Regions from separate parts of the Priestia sp. J2 genome, predicted to be linked through region 1. Evidence: riboswitches for the same ligand, from Rfam matches in the RefSeq annotation. Region 1 holds a riboswitch; each other region holds the start of a gene.
The links. A riboswitch is a leader RNA that binds a small molecule or an ion and turns the genes downstream of it on or off. The one in region 1 is predicted to bind S-adenosylmethionine.

Region 1 (6,092 bases):
TTCGTTTATGAAATCCTTTTGCGTAGTACGCGATAATAAGACCGATAAACCATAGTGGTCAGATAACAACTGCAATTCTTGTATCTGGATTGTACGCCATAAGAACAACCACCAGCGCTAGGAACGCAAGTGACACATAAGACGTTAACGGAAATAAAGGCATTTTGTATTTTAACTTTGCCTCTTCACCTTTTTTTAGCGTTTTGCGATACTTAATTTGAGAAAGCAAAATAATTCCCCATGTCCAAATCGCACCGAATGTTGCAATGCTTGTTACCCACGTAAATACTTTGGCAGGCACAATGTAGTTTAACGCTACTCCGACTAATAACGCACCCGCTGATGCTAAAACAGCTTTTCCAGGTACGCCGCCTTTTGTCAGCTGACCGTATCCTTTTGGAGCTTCTCCGTGCTCTGCTAAGTTAAACAGCATACGGCCTGTACTAAAAATACCGCTGTTACAAGAAGAAAGAGCTGCTGTTAGCACCACAAAGTTAATAATGCCTGCCGCTGCTGGAATCCCGATTTTTTCAAATGTTAATACAAACGGGCTTCCCTGTGAACCAATTTCTTGCCAAGGATAAATCGACATAATGACAAATAATGCACCAACGTAGAAAATAAGAATACGCCAAAAGACCGAATCAATCGCTCTTGCTAGAGATTTTTCTGGATTTTTCACTTCTCCCGCGGTAACGCCGATCATTTCAATTCCTAAATATGCAAACATAACCATTTGCAGCGACAGTAAAATACCTTTGAATCCGTTCGGGAACAGCCCGCCGTTGTCCCATAAGTTTTTAATACCCGTCGCAACGCCGCCGTTCCCGATTCCAAACACAATCATTAATAATCCAACGGCAATCATTAACACAATCGCTAAAATTTTAATAAGTGCAAACCAAAATTCCAGTTCACCATATGCCTTAACAGCTAAGAAGTTAACTGTTGTCATGATGACAAGCGCCGATAACGCCCAAATCCAGTTTGGTACATCCGGATACCAATATCCCATATAAATACCAACGGCTGTAATTTCAGCCATACATGTTACAACCCATAAAAACCAGTAGTTCCAACCTGTTAGATAACCAGCAAGGGGCCCTAAATAGTCACGCGCGTACTTGCTGAATGAACCTGCAACAGGTTTTTGAATCGCCATTTCTCCAAGTGCTCTCATAATAAAAAACATAATCATTCCGCTAAATCCGTACGCCAATAATATTCCCGGCCCTGCTAATTTAATAGCAGATGCAGATCCAAGAAACAGCCCTACCCCTATGGCTGCTCCTAAGGACATCAGCGTCACATGTCTTTCTTCTAACCCGCGTTTCAATTCTTTCCCCTGAGTTTTCCCCTGCATAAACGTCTCCCCTTTTTCCAATCTGTCAAAACGAGATGAATACAGCTTTTTGTTAGCGCTTTCATATAAATTTATGCTAAAAGTCAGCTAGGCTGTATATTTGTATTCTATCACCTTTCTCTCGCTTTTCTTTTGTCGAAAAACAAAAAAATTATCGTATCATTTTGTTTAAACGCACAATTAGACGTAGACACTGCTTTTTTACTATGTATTTATTATCGCACCTAAGTAATAGTATTTTTCAAAAAATAGAAAAACGCCGACTCAACTCCGTCAGCGCATCGTTCATTTTATGCTTTTTTATAAAACTAGCATTTATCTCGCGGGTTCAAAAGTTTTACAGCCAGGTTCTTCCGTTTCAGAAACATGGTGACTACTTTCAGGACTCACAACGTAAATGGACTCTGCACTGCATTTATTTCCCGATTTCCAATACATGCACTCATTCACTTCACATAATACACCTTGGGCCACTGTTATCCCTCCTTTTTTTGTCTTATCTATTTACTACCCGAAATAGAACGCTTCTAACATTTACATGCAAAAAAACCGCTTGTTTATCAAGCGGATCCTTTTACTGCGTGTGTTCAACATACTGTTTTTTAGCTAAATATAATTCACGACTCAGCGTGATCCGCCGTTCTCTCAAGTTCCTTAATTTAACTTGAAACTGTTCATTAGTTGGCTCTTCTTGAATTAAGCGATACGTAAAAGAAATATCTTCATTTAACTGTTTAAAATCTTCCCATATTTCTTGAACGAGTGCGGATTGTTTGTCTTCAAATGAACGATTTTGCTTCGTTTTTAGCGCGGCTAAAATTTCCTGCTGCCACGTTTCGTCTTTTAGTTCTTTTGCTAACAAGTATAGATCTAAATAATCATCAACGCTTAGCGCCTGTTGTGTATTTTTCAATGTCATCACCTTTTCTATACGAAATGTTTCTTCCTAAGAAGAGGATTTCATCATAGAAAAAGATTCCTCTTCTTATCTGTCAGAGCTAGGCTATGCTGGAATTAGCACCATTCAATGATTGTGGTTGCTGAGGCTTCAAAGGGCCAGTCCCTCCACCTCTCTAGATAAGAATATTTCGCTTTTAAATTATTTCTGACTATTCTAATATGTTTTATAGGTTACGTCAATAGCTTTTCAATAAAAAGAAAAAAGAAGTAAAATATGGTATGATTTTATAAAGGATGGTGAGCACATGAAACGATATATGTTATCTGCTTTTTTGGGAAGCTTGCTGCTGCTTCTTAGCATTGCTTTTTCATCTACTTTCCACGTTGCAATTGTCAAAACAACCGGAAGCATTGGAGGGATTATTTTAGCAGCGGCGGCTTTAGTTATGAACGCGCTTGAAGATCCCCCCTCCTCAGGTAATACAGGTGCCGGAGCTGTTGAATCACTGGATAAAAGCACCGTTTGGGCTACTTATTTGCTTTTACTTTCATTACCGAACCTCATCGCATGTATAACATCTTATGTTTTATGGACTCGCTGACATTCACCAACATTACGGACGTTTTGCCACCTGTAGGCTCATTGATATTTGTTTATCTACAAATCCAAGTTCACGGTACACATGCTGTGCAAAATTCCCAGCATGAACGCTGAGTCTGATTTCAGGGTATCCTTTGATAGACAATTCATCAATTGCTTTTTGCATTAACGGCTTGGCTAGACCTTGCCCGCGGTATTCTGGTAAAACATATAACTCGTAGATAAAGCCAATTTCTGCTTTTGAAAAGAAGTCGGCAGATGGACCGACAAAAACCCAGCCTGCAAGTTTATTTTCTTGTCTAGATACTAAATAATAACACCCTTTTTCAAGGGCATTATCAATTAGTTCATTTACGCGTTCAGTTGACGGTTGAAACTGATGCGTTGTTCCTTCAAACAGCGCATCAGCAGATTTCGTCCGAATTTCCTGTATTTCTTCTTCAGTAGCTTTTGCAATCATCACAATCTCTCCTTTCGTGTTCGTTTTCCACATACAGAGATAAATTCCTGCAAAAAAAAGTCTTCGCCTAAGCGAAGACTTTTATTTAAATTCAAAATGTTCTTGATGGTTGCCTTGTTCATCCGTCCAGTTAATCATGATGTCTAAGCCTGCCGCTTTTCCAGGAACAGCAAAATTGGCATAGCGAAAACGCTGACCGCTTTTGCTTAAGTTAGACCTTTCAATAGGAGAAAACAAGCTGTATTTCGCCTTATTTTTTCCTTCGTGCCTAAAAGCTTGGACCTGCACACGCTCTACGTCTTTTCCAATGTTTTCAACGGTTAATCCATATGTATGATAGACGTTATTTTTCCACTTTAGCTGATTATCTCCCGTCATGCTCGCTTTTGTCAGTTCGACCGACCATTGTTCAGATGATTTCTTCATTGGAAGTTTCTCAATCGAAAGAGCGCTGACATGAATGGTTGCAAAAGCAAGCCAAACAAAACAAAAAGTGCTGACTGTATAAAGTAGTCTTTTCATAGATTTTGATCTCCTTAGAAATTTTAGTAGTAGCATCTCCTATTACCTTAAAAATTATGATAAACACTTTAACAAAAAAGCCTCTCCATTCAGGAGAAGCTTCTTAATTAATGCATCAGCAAATCTTTTTGTTTGTCTAACGAGTGTTTTGTATATAAATCTCTTTCAATCGCATATTTAGGACGCTGTTTCACTTCGTTGAAAATCTTGCCAATGTATTCTCCGACAAGACCTATTCCCATTAGCTGCAGGCCGCCTACAAGCCAAATTGATAAAATAAGAGACGTCCAGCCAATTTGCGTATGATCTAAATATTTTTGAATCAGCGCATAAATGCCAAACAAAATACTAAAGAGAAACGAAGCTCCTCCAAGCAGCGTCAGTAAGCGTATAGGTGCTACGCTAAAAGACGTAATCCCGTCAAATGCAAAAGCGAGCATTTTCTTTAGCGGATATTTTGACTCACCCGCCGTCCGTTCTTTGCGGTCATATGTGACTTCCGTGGAGCGAAATCCTACTAATGGTACAAGGCCCCGCAAAAAGACGTTTCCTTCTTTATATTTCATGAGTTCACCAAGAGCACGTTTGCTCATAAGGCGAAAATCAGCGTGATTTTGAATGAGCTGAATTCCTAGCTTGTTCATAAAACGATAAAACCCTACTGCCGTGGTTCGTTTGAAAAATGTATCGGTTTCTCTGCTGTCTCGAACGCCATATACAACTTCATACCCGAGCCAATATTTCTCTACAAAAGTACGAATGACGCTGATATCATCTTGCAAATCCGCGTCAATGGAAATGACGCAGTCAGATTGCTTATGAGCTACTTCTAATCCTGCAAGCAAAGCATTTTGATGTCCTACATTTCGCGCTAACTTTAACCCTTTTACAAACAAATTGCTGCAGCTTTCTTTTTCAATAAGCGACCACGTGCTGTCTTTACTTCCATCGTCTACAAATAAAATAGTGCTTTCACTTGATACAAGTCGTTCATTAATCAGTTCTTTTACTACAGTAGTTAATTGAAAAGACGTCTCTGTGAATACTTCTTCTTCGTTGTAGCATGGAACCACGATCGTTAAAATAGGTCTGTTCATGTTATTGCCCCCTTACTTTGCTTCATATACATACACTTTCCAAGCGGACTGTTTATCGTTAAATGCTTTTAAAAAGTGCAAACCGTCGCTTTCAGCATTTTCAATTGGCACAGCTGAAAAAATATAGCGACCGCCCATTTTCTTAAATTGGCTGATATTAAGCTGCAAATGACGGATTTTTTTCGTTGAGTCTTTTCGGTAATCATATTTTTTCCCTAGCTCGCTAACAAACAAATAGCAGCGATTGCCCCAATGATCATAGTAGCTTTCTAGTTTTTTATTTTTATCAAGCTCTTTGGCAATAATTTTGCGAAACTCATGTTTATATGTTAACGGATAGAAGTTGTTATACGTATCTAGCGTATAAAAGCCGTTATACTGAGCAATTGATGGATGAAGCCCTATGCTCGCTACGCGATAAGATGATTTAGGTTTTCCAATATATCTGCTTATTTCATCAAATTGATGCACAGCATAAAATTCTTTGACTGAAGGCTCGTGATTGTAGCGATAGTAAAGTTCAGGATTTGCTATAAATAACAAAAGCAGCTGTAAAATCAAACATACCCACACAAACTTTTTCCACGCCTTGCTCCTTTTCCACAAAACATAGCCGCCAACGGCAAACATCAAATAAATAATGAGCGGGCGTAAAAAGTGAAATCTAGCAAAGTTGAACGTATTAAAAAGCTGATATTTTTCTTTTAGCGGCTCCCAACCTTTATAAAACCAAAACGCATACCAAATCGACAGTAGTAGATTAAGAATAAATAACTGCAAAAACGTTTTTTCAAGCTTTTCCTTGCGATTTCGAGCAACAAACCACAATACGACAAAAGAAAGCGGTAAAATGACAAAAGTATGAAGCGTCATTACATGCGTATGCCCGAGCGTATAGTTCTTCAAAGCAAGGCGAACGGAATGTCCAAAGCTTAGAGTAGAGCTTAAAAATTCATTTCGACTCGTCGGGGCCTCCGGAAATAAAAGCGAATCAACAAGTCGGTATTCAATGAGCAGAAAGACAGCAGTCATCGCTGCAATACTGCTTAAAAAAGGAATATTCCACGCTCGTTTTTTTACTACGTCTCTTAGCCATAGCAGCCCCATCGCTGCTAAAAAGAAGAAAAACCCGAGCACAAAGCTCGCGTA
Region 2 (6,092 bases), 2.4 Mb from region 1:
AAGATCCTTACGTAAAAGATAACTTGGAGCAATTTTATAAAGAACCCGAATTTATGCTGTCTTTTATAAAAGAACGAACAGCGTATATTAAAAATAACATTTTGACTTTTTAAAAAGAGATAGATTTATAGGCAATTTATAGGCAACAGTGGATTTTGTTAATAATAGGCAAATGCAGGAAATCAATAGCTGTACATGATACGTATATATACAGTATGAATGACCAATAAGGATAATCAATAAGGAGGAAAAACAATGAGTAACTATTACTACGACCAAAATCAAGATCAAACTCAAAATGCAAATCGTAGTCGCGCTCGCAAAGTTCAACAAGCTGAAAGCACGGGCTACTCTGCCCATTTTAAACCACTAAAAGGGAGAGTAGTGACTGTATATCGCGGGGGGCCTGAATCTAAAACGGGATATTTAATTGACGTTCAATCAGATTATTTAACACTTGCTCTTGAAACAAATCAAAATAACAACCAGCAAAATAATCAGCCGGCTCAGCTTATTCCACAGCAGCAGTATACATTTATTTATTATCAGCTTGCCCATGTTAAAAGCATTACAGAGGATACGAAGTCTAATTCGGCACAAACATTTTCTGGATTTAATAGTGAAGTAGAACTTCACAGAGCTAACACATTTGCAGGTACTCTATTATTAATGAAAGATAAGCAGGTGCAAATAAATCAAGGTGGTCCAGAGAAGAAAGTGGGTAAAATCCTTGACGTATTAGGCTCATTTGAATCTGCGTATGTCGTATTATTAACAGAAGATGACGGCGTCGTTTATATCAATGTAGAGCATATAAAGAGTGTAAGTGAAGTTGTAAGCAAAAATACACCTGTTGTTCCGCAAAATCCATTATTAGTTGAAGAAACACCTGATTATATCAAAGCGAAAAGTTTTAATGAACTGTTTGAAGAGTTTTCACATAGATGGGTAGCTATTAACGGTGGAGGCCCAGAGGCTGTGGAAGGTGTATTAGTTCAAAGCCGCAGTGGAAACTTTACTCTTGTACAAAATAATCAAGTTTTACGTTTACAACCAAGACACGTAAAAACCATTGCCTTAGGATCAAAAGGATCTTTCAAGCAAAATGAAGAAAATTCTGAGCAAAATGGAGATACAAATGAAGAAGATTCTATGCAAGAGTCAACTACAGTAGATAGAACCGGAGGTCGCACGGATGGCCGTACTGGAGACCGTACCGGAAGACGTACCGGAAGACGTACAGGAGGTCGCACAGACGATCGCTCGGGAGGACGCCGTACGGGTTCACGCTCTTCAACACCAGGTGAAAAAGTTATTAAAACGAAAAATTATCGTTGGAAAGCATGACGAACTGGAACGTAAAAGGTGCTTATAAAGCACCTTTTCTATCATATAGGAAAAAGGAGGAGAATGAGAATGAGTATGAATCATTATATTGATAAAATTGTTGAAGTCGATATATCAGGGAAAACAACGTTTATAGGAAAACTTGTTGATCTCGGGTTAGATGTAATGGTTTTATATAATGGACATGATTATTTGTATATTCCTCTTTTACACATACATCGCTTGCGAGAGGTTTCAGAAGAAGATTATACACCTTTACGAACCATAGAAGAGAACTTAATAGAAGAAAGTCAGCGGATTTCTTATCGTAATATTTTACAGCAGGCAAAAGGAAAATTTATTGAAATTTATGTAACAGGAGGAAAATCATTGCATGGCTATATTACAAGCGTGCTGAATGATTATCTTGTGTTTTATTCTCCAGTATATAAAAATGTCTTTGTTTCTTTACATCATTTGAAATGGCTTACCCCTTATAGTAATGAGTTAACCCCTTATTCTTTAAGTGACAAAGAGCTCCCAGTAAGGCCTGCCTCTGCACCTTTTGTCAGAAACTTTGAAGAGCAGCTTAAAAAATATGAAAATCAACTGGTCGTATTAGATTTAGGGGATCAATCAGAAAAAATTGGCGTACTTAAAGAAGTTTCTAATAATATTGTTGAACTAATTACGGCAAATGGAGAAAGTATGTACTGGAAGTTAGCTCACGTAAAATCTGTGCACTTGCCTTAGAAAAAGAGACCTTGGTGTCGTCTCTTTTTTTATGTGCTTATCAGGACAAGTATATTGAATAAACAAATGAGATGATTTAAATTTTTTAGAAAATTATGTTGACAATAAAGAAAATCTTTATTAAAGTTAGTAACAACAAACGTTAACCACCAACAATTATATAGAACTCTTATCAAGAGTGGCGGAGGGACTGGCCCTGCGATGCCCGGCAACCATCAAATGAAACATTCATTTGAACGGTGCTAATTCCTGTGGAACATCAGTATTGTTCTAACAGATGAGAGAAATCGTGTATAAACGAACACTCTTCCATCTGTGAAGAGTGTTTTTTATTTTGAGTTAAGGAGAGAAATAGATGAAAATTGAAACTTTATTAGTTCGTTCAGGAGTAGGTCGTGACCCTTCAACAGGTTCTATTACAACACCCATTTACCAAGCATCAACATTTGCTCATCCTGCTTTAGGGCAAAGTACGGGATTTGACTATGCACGTACGGCAAACCCTACTCGTACAGCATTGGAAGAAGCAATTGCTGCTTTAGAAAAAGGCGAAGTAGGAGTAGCATTCGCTTCAGGAATGGCGGGTGTAATGGCAGTTTTAGCACTATTTAAAAACGGAGATCATTTAATTGTATCAGAGGATTTATACGGAGGAACGTACCGAGTACTAAATGAAATCTTTTCAGAGCAAGGAATTACTGTTTCGTACGTCAACACAGCCCATCTCGAGCAAGTAAAAGATGCGCTTCGTCCCAACACGAAAGCTCTATTTATTGAAACACCTACAAATCCAATGATGCACGTGACTGATTTGCCAGAAGCAATTGCGTTAGCTAAACAGCATGATTTGCTTACTATCGTTGACAATACATTCATGTCCCCTTACTATCAGCGTCCTTTAGAGCTCGGAGCAGATATTGTGATACATAGTGCAAGCAAATACATTGGGGGTCATAATGATGTAGTTGCTGGTCTTGTAGTCGCTCGATGTAGTAGCTTAGGAGAGAAAATTCGTTTTTATCAAAATGCAGCTGGGGCAATCTTAGGTCCACAGGATAGCTGGCTGTTATTGCGCGGTATTAAGACGCTAGCGCTTCGTATGGAAAAACATAACGAAAACGCACTGAAAATTGCAAATTGGCTTACTGCTCATGATCTCGTGGAAAAAGTGTATTACCCTGGTCTTGAAACACATCCGGGCTATGAAATCATGAAGAAACAAGCAACTGGATTTGGAGGCATGATTTCTTTTGCTGTCTCACACCCTAACATCGTGTCAGTACTTTTAGAAAATGTTAAAGTTATTACATTTGCAGAAAGCTTAGGAGGCGTGGAAAGTTTAATGACATTCCCAGCTCGTCAAACACACGCTGATATTCCGGAGGAAATTCGAAATCGTGTCGGAGTAACAAACTGTTTACTTCGATTATCAGTTGGAATTGAGCACGCAGATGATTTAATTAAAGATTTGAAGGAGGCATTTGATGCATACCAACAATAATAAACATAGATTTGGTACGAACTTAATTCATGCAAATACAGGAATTGACGGTCATTTTGGAGCGGTTAACGTACCTATTTATCAGGTATCTACATTTAATCAAGAAGATGAGACGAACAACGGCCGCTATGACTATTCTCGTTCAGGAAACCCAACGCGTGAGGCTTTAGAAAACACTATTGCTCAGCTAGAAAATGGATACGCTGGTTTTGCTTTTTCATCAGGTATGGCTGCTATTTCATCGGTGTTATCTATTTTTGAATCAGGAGATGAAATTTTAGTTTCACACGATACGTACGGCGGGACATATCGTGTATTAACACGACTATTTTCAAAGTTTGGTATCAAAACAACTTTTGTTGATACAACGAAGGTTGAGAAAGTAGAAGAAGCTATCACAAAAGATACGAAGGCTATTTATATCGAAAGCCCTTCAAATCCATTTTTACAGGTAACGGATATTAAAGCAGTAGCAAGTTTGGCGAAGGAGCACAATCTCCTTACAATTGTGGATAACACGTTTTTAACACCTTATCTACAGCAGCCGATTGACCTTGGTGTAAATATTGTCATTCATAGTGCTACAAAATATATCAGCGGCCACAGTGACGTCATTGGCGGTTTAGTTGTAGTAAGCGATGAAAAGCTAGCGGAAGAAGTAAAGTTTGTACAAAATGCTTTTGGTGCTATCTTGGGGCCACAGGATTGTTTTTTACTGCTTCGAGGCATTAAGACATTAAAAGTTCGTTTAGATCAGCAGTTAAAAACAGCGCTGCAGTTTGCAAAGTGGCTTGAAGAACAATCTCTAGTGAGCCGTGTATACTACCCAGGCTTAAAAAGTCATCCGGACCACAAACTCATTTCAGAACAAGCAAATGGATACGGAGCTATGATTTCTTTCCAAGTGCAGGATGAAGAAGTAGCACGACATATTTTACAAGGAGTCAAATTAGCTTCAATTGGAGTTAGTCTAGGTGCAGTTGAATCCATTCTCACGCATCCTGCAACAATGTCTCATGCAAGTATCCCAAAAGAAGTACGTGAAGAAAAAGGAATTACTGATTCACTTCTTCGCCTTTCAGTAGGGCTAGAGGAATTCGAGGATTTGAAGCAAGACTTTAACGCTGTTTTTCAAAGCTTAGAAGAAAAAGCGTTAATTAAATAAAAAAAGGACTTCCATTAAGGAAGTCCTTTTTTTGTTATATACAGCTATCTAAAAGGTTTGTGTATAGGGACGTAAGCGCAACTTTTTCATCAGAGGAAAGACTGCTGTTTAGAATTCTTTTTATGCCAAGATGATATTTTACATACGGTGTTTGCCGAACGCGTGGATGAGTCATTTCATCTTTTAAATCTTTCAGAATGGCTTCGTGAAGCTGATCTTCACTTGTCAGGGCTTGTTTAGAAGCGAAAGAACGGTTCAACCATAGGGTCTGATAAGCTGCTAGTAAATGTTCAGAAGTCATTGTGCAAAGAGCTCCTTTAGATTAGTTTCTTCATTATAATAATCTATAGTTTATCATAAGTATTAATACGTGTACGTAACTTTTACAGAAGCGGATACAGTCAAGGACTGAGCTTGGATAGGGGGAGAGGCTGCTAATAACTTAGGCGAGGAGCCAGATGACTGATAGACGGGGCCTTCTTCGATTAAAATGGGGATTTGGTTAATAGGGAGCTGCAGCGTGTTGGCAATGGTAAAGGCCTTTTCTTTAGCGTTAAGCAAAGCTTTACTTATCGCTTCTTGTTCATATTTATCATCATTTGTAACGTGAAATTGAAGATCTTGCGCTACGTTGGCTCCGCTTGAAAACGTAGCGTTATAAACATCGCCAGCTTGTTTTACATCTTGTACTCTTACTCTAAACAAATGCTGTACTTCGTATCCTGTAAGAGTCGATTTTCCATCGCTGTAATCATATTTAGGATTTATAGTGAATGAAGCTGTTTCAATTTGCTGGTCATTGATTCCAAGTTTTTGTATCTCTTGCAGCAGAGTATTTGAAACAGCTGAATTTTCTTTTAAGGCTTCTTGAACGTCTCGGTTTTCCGTGCGCGTTCCAATCGTCATGGAAATTTCATTTGGAATGGCTGAAGCACTTCCTTCACCAGTTACTTTAATTTCTCTATTTTGTGTATCTGCGCGCAGTGGCTGTGTAGGTTCATAAGGGAAATAAGAATGTTGCATGTAAAAACCCTCCTTAATCCGTCTTTAGTACATATATATGACTGCAGGGCTTGCATTAAAAGCAAAAAGTACACAAGTCGTAACTTGTGTACTTTTTTTACTATTTTGTATGCTGTTCTAATACGCTTTCCATGTTTCTAAATTGATCTTCTACAGCTTCTGAAGGCTTTTTTGTTAACAGACTTACTACAATAACAGCCAGCAAGCTTAAGAAAAATCCAGGAATCATTTCGTAAAGGGCATCTTTCAATGGAGTATTTACCCAAATTAATACTGTAGCTGCACCTACAATCATTCCTGCAAGGGCTCCCCATCTAGTCATAC
Region 3 (6,092 bases), 350 kb from region 1:
ATTCCTTTATGATGATGCTTGGGGTTTACAACGATACCTAAAATACTTTGATGACCACCTGTCTCAGGGTTCGAAATCGTTTTTTTAAACAAATCATCCGTAATAAACGGAGCTGAAATGACGGGTCCGTTCACATATCCAATTATTTCTTCATTTTCTTCAGCGATGATAAACGTATCAGTAATGGTTTTGATCCGTGTGATAAATGCATCTTTTGAGGCAGCTTCTTCAGGTGTAAAGCCTTTGTTTTCTAACGTAATTAATTGGTTTAAATCTTTTTCATCCACTTGTCTTATAATCATTGAAACGATTCCTTTCATTAAAAGCTACTATTCTCTTTCTCTCTTTCTACTATATATAAAAACGCACAAACAAAAAAGGATTGACCTCTGCATCATACAGAATTCAACCCTACTTCGCTGTTTAATGAACGTCTTGATTATTTAATAAATGCACCAAATGGCTTGCCCACCGGAAGCACAACTCGACCATAGTGAGTATTTAATACAGCCGCTGCAGATCCATAGAATGAAAACAAAGCGATTAATAGCTCTGACACTGCTGCTAGTAAATGCGTGTATTCATATGCCACACCAAATGTACTTAGCGATAATCCAATAAATAAGAAATCAATTAACACAAAAATAATAAATAATACTTTATGAGTGCCCATTGCTCCAACTGTCATAAAAACGCTGAAAATCAAATAGCCGACAAAAGCAAATGCTAGTTGCTTCGGATCCGCTTCTTTTGCGAGCGCTTCCCCAAATGCGCCAAGCTGAATAAGCCATGTCATAGCTACACCTAGCCAAAATAAACCGAAGGCACCAAAAGCAGTTGCGCCGAAGGTATTATTATGTTTGAAATCTTGCATAGACGCAATTAGCTGTCCTATCCCGCCTAAAAAAATTGCCCATGGCAATACCAATGAAACACCATCGGTTACCCCAAGCTTTTGAAACGATGCAACAAGTGTCACCATGGCAAGTCCGAATAGGCCTAGCGCTGATGGATCCGCTGTTACAATTTTAACGTGCTGCGTGCTGTTGTTACTCATGTTGTACCTCCCTGATTTTAAAAACACCTTTAAAAAGATACAAAAATCTACGGGAAGTGTCAATGGATATTTTTGGCCTTTAAAAAACCTATAAGACCAAGCAGTGTAGCGTTTACAGTGCTTGGTCTTTACTTTCTTGTTATTAAACGTTTTGTAATAAATTTTGTCTTGTTTGTTTTGCAGACTCAACCATCACTTTTAAAGCTTCAACCGTCTCGCTGATTCCTCTTGTTTTAAGGCCGCAGTCGGGATTAATCCAAAACAGTGCAGGGTCAAGCACCTTCAGAGCTCGGTCAATGTTTCGTGTCAGCTCTTCAAGCTTCGGTACGCGCGGACTGTGGATATCATATACGCCAAGTCCAATTCCCTGGTTATACGTATGTTTTTCAAACGCATAAATTAATTCACCGTGGCTTTTGGACGTTTCAATGGAAATCACGTCGGCATCAAGCGCTTTGATCGCATCAATAATCTCTTCGAACTCTGAATAGCACATATGCGTGTGAATTTGCGTCTCGTTTTGCACCGATACCGTGGCTAGTTTGAACGCATACACCGCCGCGTTCAAGTAGCTTTCCCAGTTTTCTCGTTTTAACGGCAGTCCTTCACGCAGCGCCGGTTCATCTACTTGAATCATTGAGATGCCCTGACTTTCAAGTGCTTCCACTTCTTTTCTAAGAGCAAGCGCAATTTGATTGGCCACGTCGTAGCGTGAGATATCATCACGTACAAACGACCAGTTTAAAATTGTAATTGGCCCCGTCAGCATTCCTTTAACAGGCTTATTGGTTAGAGACTGTGCGTAGACCGTTTCTTTGATTGTCATCGCCTGCTCGTACGAGACATCTCCGTAAATAAGCGGCGGCTTCACGCAGCGAGAACCGTATGATTGCACCCAGCCAAACTTCGTAAACTGAAAACCTCCTAATTTTTCACCGAAGTATTCAACCATGTCCGTGCGCTCAAACTCTCCGTGCACAAGGACATCTAAGCCGATGTTTTCTTGAATTTCAATCCATTTTTTGATTTCAGCGTTAATGTACGCTTCATATGCTTCATCGCTTAACTCTCCTTTACGCCACTTCAGACGCTCTTTTCGCACTTCTTTTGTTTGCGGAAAGCTTCCAATTGTTGTCGTTGGAAGAAGCGGCAGTTGAAATGCTTCTTGCTGAACGCGTTGACGTACGTCAAACGGCGCTTGGCGCTCCGCTTTATAGCTGTGCAGCTGCTTCAGCTCTTTTTGAACGTCTTGATGGTTTCGAAAAGATGATCCATTTAATGCTTGAATCGCTTGTTTGCTTACACTTATTTCTTTTTCAATTGCTTCTTTTCCTTGCTGCACCGCTTTTGTTAAAAGCGTGATTTCCTTCAGCTTTTCATCTGCAAAAGACAGCGCGTTTTTTAGAATTGGCTCAATGGTTTTTTCGCTTTTCACCGTGACAGGAACATGTAATAAACTTGATGAAGGCTGCAGAATCAAACGGTCTTTTGATACAGCTTCTTCAATTTCACTGATTGTTAAAAGCTGTTCGTCCAAGTTTTCACGCCAAATGTTTCGTCCGTCAATCACTCCTGCTGCCAGCACTTTATCAGTTGGAAAACCATATTTATTAAGCGCCGTGAGATTTTCGCCTCGGTCATGTACAAAATCCAATCCAATTCCGTGAACAGGAAGAGCAACTACTTCTTTATAGTAATCTACGCTGTCAAAGTACGTCTGCAAAATGACTTTTACATTCGGTGCTGCTTTTTTCAAAGCTTCATAGACTTCTTTATACAGTGCCAGGTCTTCTTTTGATAGCGTTGTAGCTAAAATCGGCTCATCTATTTGTACCCACTCGACCCCTTCTGCCTCCAGCTCCGCTAAGATTGTTGCATAAAGAGGAACAAACTGTTCAACTACTTTTTTAAACTCACTTTTTTTATATCCTTTTGACAGCTTCACAAATGTTACTGGACCTAAAATAACGGGTTTGCCTTTGATATTCAGCTTTTGTTTTGCTTCTTTGTAAAATTGAAGCGGACGATTTTCTACAAGGGCAGGCGTACATTCGTCAAGCTCTGGTACGATATAGTGATAATTTGTGTTAAACCATTTTGTCATCGTAGAGGCTACCGCACCTTTTGTTCCTCGGGCGATGTCAAAATACGTTTCAAGGGATACCGGGCCTCCGTTATATTCAAAGCGCTTTGGCACCAAACCAAACATAGCGGCTGTATCTAACACGTGATCGTATAAGCTAAAATCGCCGACTGGAATTAATTCAATTCCTGCGTCACGCTGTTTTTTCAGATGCCCAAGACGAAGAGCTTCAATTTCCTGAAGAAAGATATCTTTCTCTATCTTTCCTGCCCAAAACTGCTCAAGCGCTTTTTTCCATTCTCGTTTTTCACCAATTCTTGGATAACCTACATTTGAACTTTTTACACTGCTCATTTTTTCCACTCCCTATATATTTTTTTATCGCTAAACTAAAAAATCTCCCTTTTCGAAATGAAAAGAGAGATGATACGCATACTTAACTAAAGTTGAGATAGCCTGTTTTTCTCAACACGTATTCCTCACTCCTCTCTATATCCCGTAGAGCTTAAGTGCATACAACAGGCAGGTCTCCTGACTTAGGTTCATCGCTTCCTATCCCTTCCCATTTCAACATGAAACAGTGGTTAATAAGTTGCTCCCCATTACAGTGGCGGGACCGCGCCGGCTTTTCACCGGTCTTCCCTTTTAAGCTGCGTACATTCGTTACACAGCACCTGATGCATTTCTATGAAATTGTTCATTCAAAACATATTCACATAAAATAAAAAGCCTCTCTATCATGAATAGAGAGGCATAGTATCTATGAAATCCTCTCTTATTTTTCAAAGCTGTACGCTTTGCAGGATGTAGCACCTTTTTAACAAGATTGTTAAATGGTTGCCGGGCTTCACAGGGCCAGTCCCTCCGCCTCTCTCAATAAGAGTTTTAATTGTTTATAATATTTTGAATGTAGAGTCATCTTAACACCTTACATTTATGTTGTCAAAAGAAATTTCAAAAAAATTAGTTTTCAGGAGGCGTTGACGCTAATTTTTGCCTTAATAATTTGTAATCATCTTTTCGATGTGTTTCGATCAAGTCTTTTGCTCCTTGATGATACCCTGAAGAATAGATGTACTCTACCGCCGTTTCGATAAGCATTCTCTTTTCTTCCGCACATTCTCGGTCCATTAAAGGGAACAGTCTACCTAAAAGGTCATTTAAATCTTCCTTAATAAAACGATTGAGTCCTTCTTGCATCTTTTCGTTTGCCATGATAGCTCCTCCATTTGCTGTGTATGTTTTAAGCCTCTATAAACACGCATTTCACTGTGAATGTTAAGATAAAGTTAAGTCATTAAACAGTATATCAAGTGAATATTTTTCTTCAATTACATATGTAATACAAATATATGACAAATATAGAGAATATATCATCATTCACTATCTATTATAACGCTTGACTGGGCCTTCTGCTACAAGGTTTCGTACGGTTTTCCAAAAGAGGTTGAGACATAACCAAGTGAATCCAATCTAAAGGCAAATGGGATACATGAGCTGAATCGCTTGTGACACAGCAGTTGATTTCCGTACAAGACTTCGCTTTCCGCGGGCGGTCGCTGAGCCTCCTCGTCGCATAAGCTCCTGTGGGGTCTCACGTGTTCCGCTTTTCCCGCAGGAGTCTTCGTCTTGTGCTCCAATCACCTGCTAGAAAGACCTATACACATGAAATCTACGTTTACCCTAATAAAAAAATGAACCACTAATCAAGATGCTTGATTAGTGGTTCATTTTTCATTTCGCCTAAAACCCTTTTTTCCCAGCCTCTTTTTTTTGAACCTAGCTTTCTACTTTCTTGTTTTTACAAACAACTTCTTCGAGGTCGTCCAAAATCCTTCCAAAGAAGAGGTCCTAAAATGTCGTACCGGCTAACAAAAAACTCCGTAAAATTATAATTATTTAAAATTAAAGGCGGTTCAAAGTCAAGGGGAGCACCCGCGCCTCCTGATAATACAAAATCAGTACCTCTTCCAAGCGTAAACGACCCGTTTCTGTTTTTTCTAATAAACTGCTCGTCATACGCATGCACGTGGCTGACTAACACTTTTTTCACGCGATGTTCTTGAATTAAATCAAAAAATTCTTGACTTTGAGGAGTCGTTACAGGAAAACCTCCCAGGTCTGACCACCGGCCAATATTTGGCTGCGCATGCATGGCTACAACGGTATTACGAGGAGCATCCTCTAGCTGCTGCTCTAAATAATTCAGCTCTCTATCTGTAAATCCATATATTTTATTCTTGGGACTGATGATATTATTTAATGCGATGCACCGGAAGTTAAAGACAGGAATATCAATGACCCAGTGCACTTTTCCGATAGTGGCTCTGAAGTTTTCGAGGTTGCTTTCTTCAAGGTTTAATTCATCATGATTCCCTACGCATACAAACACGGGAATGTTTGGTGCTATTTTTTCGACAACTTTAACAAAGTGCTCCAAATACCTCTTTTCTCCTGTATACACGGTGTCTCCCCCATGAATAATGAACAGCGGATTCAATTCCACCGCCTTTTTTAACACAAGCTCAAATTCACCGCTCATCGTGTAACAATTATCGTTTGGTCCGTCACCTCTGCTGTCGCCCATAAAAACAAAGTTGAATGGATCTCTCGGATTTAATTGTTTAATTCTTTGCTTTAATAACTTTTCAGAACGTTCATGAAGCGTCAAATTCATCAACTAGTTAATCCCCTTATTACTAAATAAATTTAGTTAAAAGTAAACAAGCTTACTTATTTATATGGAAATTTGCTGATGAAGGTCACTATCTTCTTGTAAGAAGAACGCACATTTAAATTAGTTTCCATAGCCTATCTATTCTTTCATTTTGTTAAGCACGGATAGGACAACATAAAAGCTAGAATCTCAGTATCTATTAATAAGAGCTGGAGCATAATCCAAAGACGAGCAAAGGCCGACATGAGCTGAACCGCTTGTTGCCCCGCAGTTGA
Region 4 (6,092 bases), 1.0 Mb from region 1:
TTCTTTAATGTAGTCTTGAATTTCTTTAGAGTGAAGAACTTTTACTAAAGCTTTCACTGTATCTTTATTTTCGTCACCTTTGTGAACCGTAATGATGTTTGCATATGGGTTATTTTCTTTGCTTTCCACTGCGATTGGATCTTTTACTGGATCTAAACCAGCATCGATAGCATAGTTAGCATTGATAACAACAGCGTCACCTTCATTGTTTTTGTACATTTGAGGTAACAATCCGCCTTCAACATCGGCTTTAAATTTTAAATTCTTAGAGTTTTCTACAATATCTTTAATTTGTGCGTCTGTTTTCTTTACGCCTGGTTTTAATTTGATCACGCCAGCTTTTTCAAAAATCGATAAAATACGTCCTTGCTCTGCTACTGCATCACGCATAATAACTGTGCCGTTTTTCGGAAGATCTTTTAAGCTTTTGTATTTTTTAGAGTAGATACCAATTGGTTCAATATGAATGGCACCGGCACTTACAAAATCATACCCTTTTTCACCTTTATGATCTTTTAGCACTGAATTCATATAAGGAACGTGCTGGAAATAGTTTGCATCAATTTCATTGTTTGCAAGAGCTGTGTTCGGTAAGATGTAATCTTGGAATTTTTTAATCTCTAAGTCAATTCCTTGTTTTTCTAAAATCGGTTTTGCTTGTTCCAAAATTTCAGCATGAGGCGTATTAGATGCACCCACGACAATTTTCTTTTCATCTTTTGATCCATTGTTAGATCCACACGCAGCTAATCCTACTACTAGCGCAGATGTTAATGCTAAAGCTGAAAGCCATTTCTTCATAATAAATAGTCCTCCCTTTATCTTTTATCAATTTTTGCAGTAATCGCATCTCCAATAAGTTGGATAATAAATACAATAATCAAAATTAAGATCGTAGCAGCTAGCGTTACGTCATTATGACTGCGCTGGAATCCTTCTAAATATGCAAGGTTTCCAAGACCTCCAGCTCCAATCACACCCGCCATTGCCGTATAGCCGACTAACGCAATGGTTGTTACTGTCAAACCGGAAATCAAAGCTGGCAGCGATTCAGGTAACAGCACTTTAAAGATAATAGTGCTTGTTGTGGCTCCCATTGATTTAGCAGCTTCAATAACACCTTTATCAATTTCACGCAGACCAATTTCTACAAGACGCGCATAAAATGGTGCTGCTCCAACAATTAAAGCCGGTAACGCTGCATTAGCGCCTAAAATACTTCCTACCAATGCTTTGGTAAATGGAATCAGTAACACAATTAAAATAATGAATGGAATGGAACGAAAGATATTTACAACCGCCGACACAATGGCATATAAAGGTTTGTTTTGCCAAAGCTGTCCTTTGGACGTTAAAAATAAAAGCAAGCCCAATAAAATACCTAGAACAAATGTGGCTACAACTGAAATAGCCGTCATATATAGTGTTTCATTTGTCGCTTGAATAAAATCATCTAAAATAACGTTTGGAAATAGTTTCTCAAGCATTTGTCATTACCTCCACTTCTACCTGCTGCTCATGAATGTATGCAATGACTTTTTCAACTTCTGTTAATTCTCCGTCTAAATGAACGAACAGCGTCCCGTATGAACCTGTTTGTGTATGAGAAATCTTTCCTTGCAAAATATTAATCGTTACATCAAACTGTTTTAAAATCGTTGTAATGAGCGGTTGCTCTGCTTTTCCGCCAACAAACGTCAGCTGAATAATTTGCCCGCTTGGATACAGCTCATTTACTTGTTCAATCGTTTCAAACGTTTCCTCTGGTTCAGAAATCTGTTGAACGAATCGTTTTGTAATCGGCTGCTTAGGTTTTCTGAATACTTCTAGCACTTGTCCTTCTTCTACTACTGCCCCATTTTCCATAACGGCTACTCGATGACAAATTTTACGAATGACGTGCATTTCATGAGTAATCAATACAATGGTCAACCCTAGCTTCTCATTAATATCTACTAACAGATCTAAAATAGAATCTGTCGTTTGAGGATCAAGCGCTGATGTTGCTTCATCACAAAGCAATACTTTTGGATTGTTCGCTAGCGCTCGAGCAATCCCAACACGCTGCTTTTGTCCGCCGCTAAGCTGTGATGGATAAGCATCTTCACGCCCTTCAAGCCCGACTAGCTTGATAAGTTCGTCTACTCGTTTCATTCTTTTTTCTTTTGAAATCCCTGCTATTTCTAACGGAAAGGCAATATTTTCTCGTACCGTACGCGACCACAAGATATTAAAGTGCTGAAATACCATACTAATTTCTTGTCTAGCTTTTCTGAGTTTTCCGCCTTTAATTTTTCCAATATCATTACCTGCTACTTCGACCGTTCCTGTCGTTGGTGTTTCTAATCCGTTTAGCAAGCGAATCAAAGAACTTTTCCCCGCTCCGCTATAACCAATAATTCCGTAAATTTCTCCTTGGTTAACGGTTAGATTCACATTATCAACAGCTGTTACTTGACCGCTTTTGGCCTGATAAATTTTTGTAACGTCTGTTAATGTAATCATATTTCTTCACCTTCTTTAATAAAAACTTAATTATGTTAGGTTGCCCTATAGGATGAAAAAGCCGTAAAACAATTTTCCCCATTAAAAAAGCCTCTCTGCGCATGACAGAAAGGCTCGATATTTAATCCTTTCTCTCATCTTTCAAAGCGCATAGCTTTGCAGGAATTGGCACCATTTCAGTTAGTCTGACGGTTGCCGGGTTTCACAGGGCTCAGTCCCTCCACCTCTCTTGATAAGAGTTCGCAACAATTATTTTGTTTTTGGGAAATATTCATTCATTTATGAACATTCATGAGTGTGATTTTAGCATGTGTCAGATAGGCTGTCAACAGATTTTGTTCTTGGTATAATATCCCAAGAATTCAACAACCCCAACGGTTCGCTCTCTTTCCACTTCTTCATTTTAAACAAACGTTTGATTATCGAAGCTCCTCGAGTACGTGCTCGATGGAATGAAACGCGTAGAGTTTTTTTACCATTTCACCATTTTCCACTTCAATCAAACAAGGTACGCTTTCAATAGAAAATAATTCTGCTTTTGAAGGCATATAATTTAAATTACTCATTCCGATGGTTACATCCGGCAGCATCGCTTCTGCCACGGTTAACATTTTTTTTGCCAGCTGACATGTCCCGCAAAAAGGCGTATGGAAAAAGATAAAGGCTCTTTCTCCTTCTTTTAACTGATCATCCAGCTGTTTTTCGCTCCATTCTTGCATGTTGCTCATTCCTTTTATGTTAAAAATTCTGCATTAACATCGATATTGGCACTTAGCAATACTGTTGCTATGTGATGTCTAGGGGCGGCAGCAACTTCTCGGTACATTTTATCAATATATAGATGCTCTGCTTCCGGAAGCTCTCGTTTAAATTGTTTTCTCAGCTTATTCCCTGAATCATCAGAGTCAACGAGTATGTATACCTCTTTGTTAAACGTACAGTCAATAATTTCATCCAGCTTTGATAAACTAATCGTACCGTTTGTACAAATAATTTCAATTGGTTCTCGAATGATATCTTGAATACGCTTTTTATCTGACTTTCCTTCGACAATAATTACTTTTTCAATTTCAATTAGCCCCATTTTCATCACCCATAATCGTCAGTTGTATAGTAACATCATTTCTTTATGCTATACAATATTCGTTAATGTATCACAGTTCACCTGTTTTTTAAAAGAAATTTGCAAGAAAGAACTCTTTTAAAAGGCAGTTTAGGCCATATTATCTCTATAAAACAAGAAAAACAGCGGCAGTTGCCACTGTTTAGCACCATCCTGCTTCTTCATCGCAGTCTGTATATTTTTGCGTTTCACCTTGTTTTTGTACGTCCGCGTATTGATAGAACTTATTATTTTCTTGCGAATATCCTTCTTCAAAGCGGTATTCATTGCCGCTTGTTCCGTAGCTAACTTCACCAATTGGCTGCTTATCAACGTATAATTTCATACCGCCGTCATGAAATTTAGCTGTAACGCGATCTGTAACATCCATTTTTTGTTTTTCAAACATAAAAAGACACTCCTTTAGCTTGTTTACTAATAGAGTGTCCAGTCAAAAACTTTTCATAAAGACAATTTATGGAGGAATATTATCCTTCGTTTGTCATTTCTTCGTATTGCTCTGCTGTCATCAGCTTGTCTACTTGAGAAGCATCAGATGGTTTGATTGTAATCATCCATGCCTCTTCGTATGGAGATTCATTAACAAGTTCAGGACTATCGCCTAAGTTGTCGTTTACTGCTACAACTTCACCGCTAATTGGTGCGTAAAGCTCAGAAACTGTTTTTACTGATTCAACGCTACCAAACGGCTCGTCAGCTTCTACTGTTGCTCCTACTTCTGGCAGTTCAACGAATACGATGTCTCCAAGCTCAGCTTGAGCGAAATGTGTAATACCTACGCGGACAACGTCTCCTTCTGTTTTTACCCATTCATGCTCTTCAGAATAACGCAAATCTTTTGGTGTACTCATCTTAATCCCTCCAAAATATGTATCGTAATTTGTTTATATAAAAAGCGCCTTCAACGTGGAGAACACTTTCTACAACCTAAAATAACTTCCTATTAACAGTGTAACGTAAAAGGTAAAAATTTTCTATTTGAAAACTTACTTCCACACGCCCTCAAACTGCTCTTCTTTGAAACCAAGCGTTACTTTTTGTCCATCTGTTAGCAGCGGACGCTTAATTAACATGCCATCTGACGCAAGAATAGACAGAAGTTCGTCTTCACTCGCACTGCTTACTTTATCTTTAAGACCTAACTCGCGATATTTTTTACCGCTTGTATTAAAGAATTTTTTTAATTCTAGGCCGCTGTTCTGATAGTAAGCTTGCAGCTGCTCTTTTGTTGGCGGATTTTCTACAATATGAATTTCTTCATACGCTACTCCGTTATCATCGAGCCACTTCTTTGCTTTTCGGCACGTACCGCACTTTGGATATGAATAAAAAAATAATGACATTTCGTCAACCACCCTTTATTTTAAGCTTTTTTCGTATTTTAACACATCCTTTATCATTTACCTAGATAGAGGCTTCTTAAACAAAAAGGAGCTCGCAAAACGAGCTCCTTTTTCCTTAAACTGTGAACTTCTCTACTTCTAGAAGCGTTTTTGCAACCTCGCGCTTTACGCTAATTACATTGATTGGTGTATAGCGAGTTAATTTGCGAAGAGACGAAAGCATGACTCTAAGCGTATCACCTTGTTCAACGCCAATTAACGTTTCTTTTGCATCTGCTTCGATTCGATTAAATGCTTCTTGGCAGAATACTTGCGTGTATTTTAATTTTAAGCTGTTTTGATCTACCCCTGTTTTGGAAATGGCTTTTTCAGTACGTAAAACAGTGGATTCCATTGCATATACGTTACTAATCATATCAGAAATATTAACGAGAATTTCTTGCTCTTTTTCTAATTCTTTGCCATACTTTTGTGCAGCTAATCCCAAAAGCAAGAGCGCAATTTTCTTCCCGTTTTGCACAAGCATTTTTTCTTGATCTAACGGCTCATTTCCTACTTCCTGCGGCATAAGCATCATCAATTCTTCTTGAAGCGTTTGTGCTTTTTGAAGCAGTGGAAGCTCTCCTTTTAACGCTTTGCGTAAATATGTGCCTGGTACTAAAAGACGGTTAATCTCATTTGTTCCCTCAAAAATACGATTAATGCGAGAATCGCGATACAGACGCTCAATTTCATACTCGCTCATAAAACCGTAGCCTCCATGAAGCTGCACGCCTTCATCTACAATGTAGTCAAGAGCTTCCGTGGCAAACACTTTATTTAATGAACATTCGATAGCATATTCAGCAATGGAAGCAGCAATTTGTTTTCCGTCTTTTTGCTGTTCTTCTGAAAGCTGGCCCATATGGTCTTCAAAAAGTCCTACCGTACGATATACGGAGCTTTCAGTTGCATACAATTTAGAAGCCATTGTGGCTAACTTTTCTTGTGTTAATGAGAATTTAGCAATTGGCGTTTTAAACTGCTGACGCTGGTTAACGTATTGAGACGTAATTTCTAACGCACGTTTCCCTGCTCCAACTGCTCCAACTCCAAGCTTATAGCGCCCAATATTTAAAATG

Region 2: another riboswitch for S-adenosylmethionine. It lies ahead of LJY09_RS06970 (trans-sulfuration enzyme family protein); the one in region 1 lies ahead of LJY09_RS19570 (hypothetical protein).
Region 3: another riboswitch for S-adenosylmethionine. It lies ahead of metE (5-methyltetrahydropteroyltriglutamate--homocysteine S-methyltransferase); the one in region 1 lies ahead of LJY09_RS19570 (hypothetical protein).
Region 4: another riboswitch for S-adenosylmethionine. It lies ahead of LJY09_RS24765 (methionine ABC transporter ATP-binding protein); the one in region 1 lies ahead of LJY09_RS19570 (hypothetical protein).

The regions. Positions count from the first base shown of each region.
Region 1 is NZ_CP086208.1:3,770,126-3,776,217, forward strand. Features, by position in the region: partial or broken gene alaP (alanine permease AlaP) at 1-1,363, opposite strand, end outside; gene LJY09_RS19565 (DUF1540 domain-containing protein) at 1,679-1,837, opposite strand; gene LJY09_RS19570 (hypothetical protein) at 1,938-2,276, opposite strand; SAM riboswitch class I at 2,346-2,447, opposite strand; gene LJY09_RS19575 (hypothetical protein) at 2,569-2,865, shown strand; gene LJY09_RS19580 (GNAT family N-acetyltransferase) at 2,878-3,324, opposite strand; gene LJY09_RS19585 (hypothetical protein) at 3,406-3,846, opposite strand; gene LJY09_RS19590 (glycosyltransferase family 2 protein) at 3,954-4,943, opposite strand; gene LJY09_RS19595 (DUF6044 family protein) at 4,956-6,092, opposite strand, start outside.
Region 2 is NZ_CP086208.1:1,364,281-1,370,372, forward strand. Features, by position in the region: gene LJY09_RS06955 (CotH kinase family protein) at 1-113, shown strand, start outside; gene LJY09_RS06960 (hypothetical protein) at 256-1,347, shown strand; gene LJY09_RS06965 (hypothetical protein) at 1,417-2,079, shown strand; SAM riboswitch class I at 2,246-2,363, shown strand; gene LJY09_RS06970 (trans-sulfuration enzyme family protein) at 2,435-3,580, shown strand; gene LJY09_RS06975 (trans-sulfuration enzyme family protein) at 3,564-4,745, shown strand; gene LJY09_RS06980 (hypothetical protein) at 4,780-5,046, opposite strand; gene LJY09_RS06985 (SIMPL domain-containing protein) at 5,109-5,768, opposite strand; gene putP (sodium/proline symporter PutP) at 5,869-6,092, opposite strand, start outside.
Region 3 is NZ_CP086208.1:3,424,651-3,430,742, forward strand. Features, by position in the region: gene LJY09_RS17695 (GNAT family N-acetyltransferase) at 1-320, opposite strand, end outside; gene LJY09_RS17700 (acetate uptake transporter) at 440-1,057, opposite strand; gene metE (5-methyltetrahydropteroyltriglutamate--homocysteine S-methyltransferase) at 1,200-3,494, opposite strand; cobalamin riboswitch at 3,644-3,833, opposite strand; SAM riboswitch class I at 3,913-4,023, opposite strand; gene LJY09_RS17710 (hypothetical protein) at 4,104-4,355, opposite strand; gene LJY09_RS17715 (hypothetical protein) at 4,614-4,784, opposite strand; gene LJY09_RS17720 (metallophosphoesterase family protein) at 4,942-5,817, opposite strand; gene LJY09_RS17725 (hypothetical protein) at 5,964-6,092, opposite strand, start outside.
Region 4 is NZ_CP086208.1:4,767,349-4,773,440, forward strand. Features, by position in the region: gene LJY09_RS24755 (MetQ/NlpA family ABC transporter substrate-binding protein) at 1-801, opposite strand, end outside; gene LJY09_RS24760 (methionine ABC transporter permease) at 819-1,487, opposite strand; gene LJY09_RS24765 (methionine ABC transporter ATP-binding protein) at 1,480-2,505, opposite strand; SAM riboswitch class I at 2,637-2,744, opposite strand; gene LJY09_RS24770 (thioredoxin family protein) at 2,925-3,224, opposite strand; gene LJY09_RS24775 (toprim domain-containing protein) at 3,239-3,589, opposite strand; gene LJY09_RS24780 (YusG family protein) at 3,771-4,016, opposite strand; gene gcvH (glycine cleavage system protein GcvH) at 4,096-4,479, opposite strand; gene LJY09_RS24790 (arsenate reductase family protein) at 4,615-4,971, opposite strand; gene LJY09_RS24795 (acyl-CoA dehydrogenase family protein) at 5,087-6,092, opposite strand, start outside.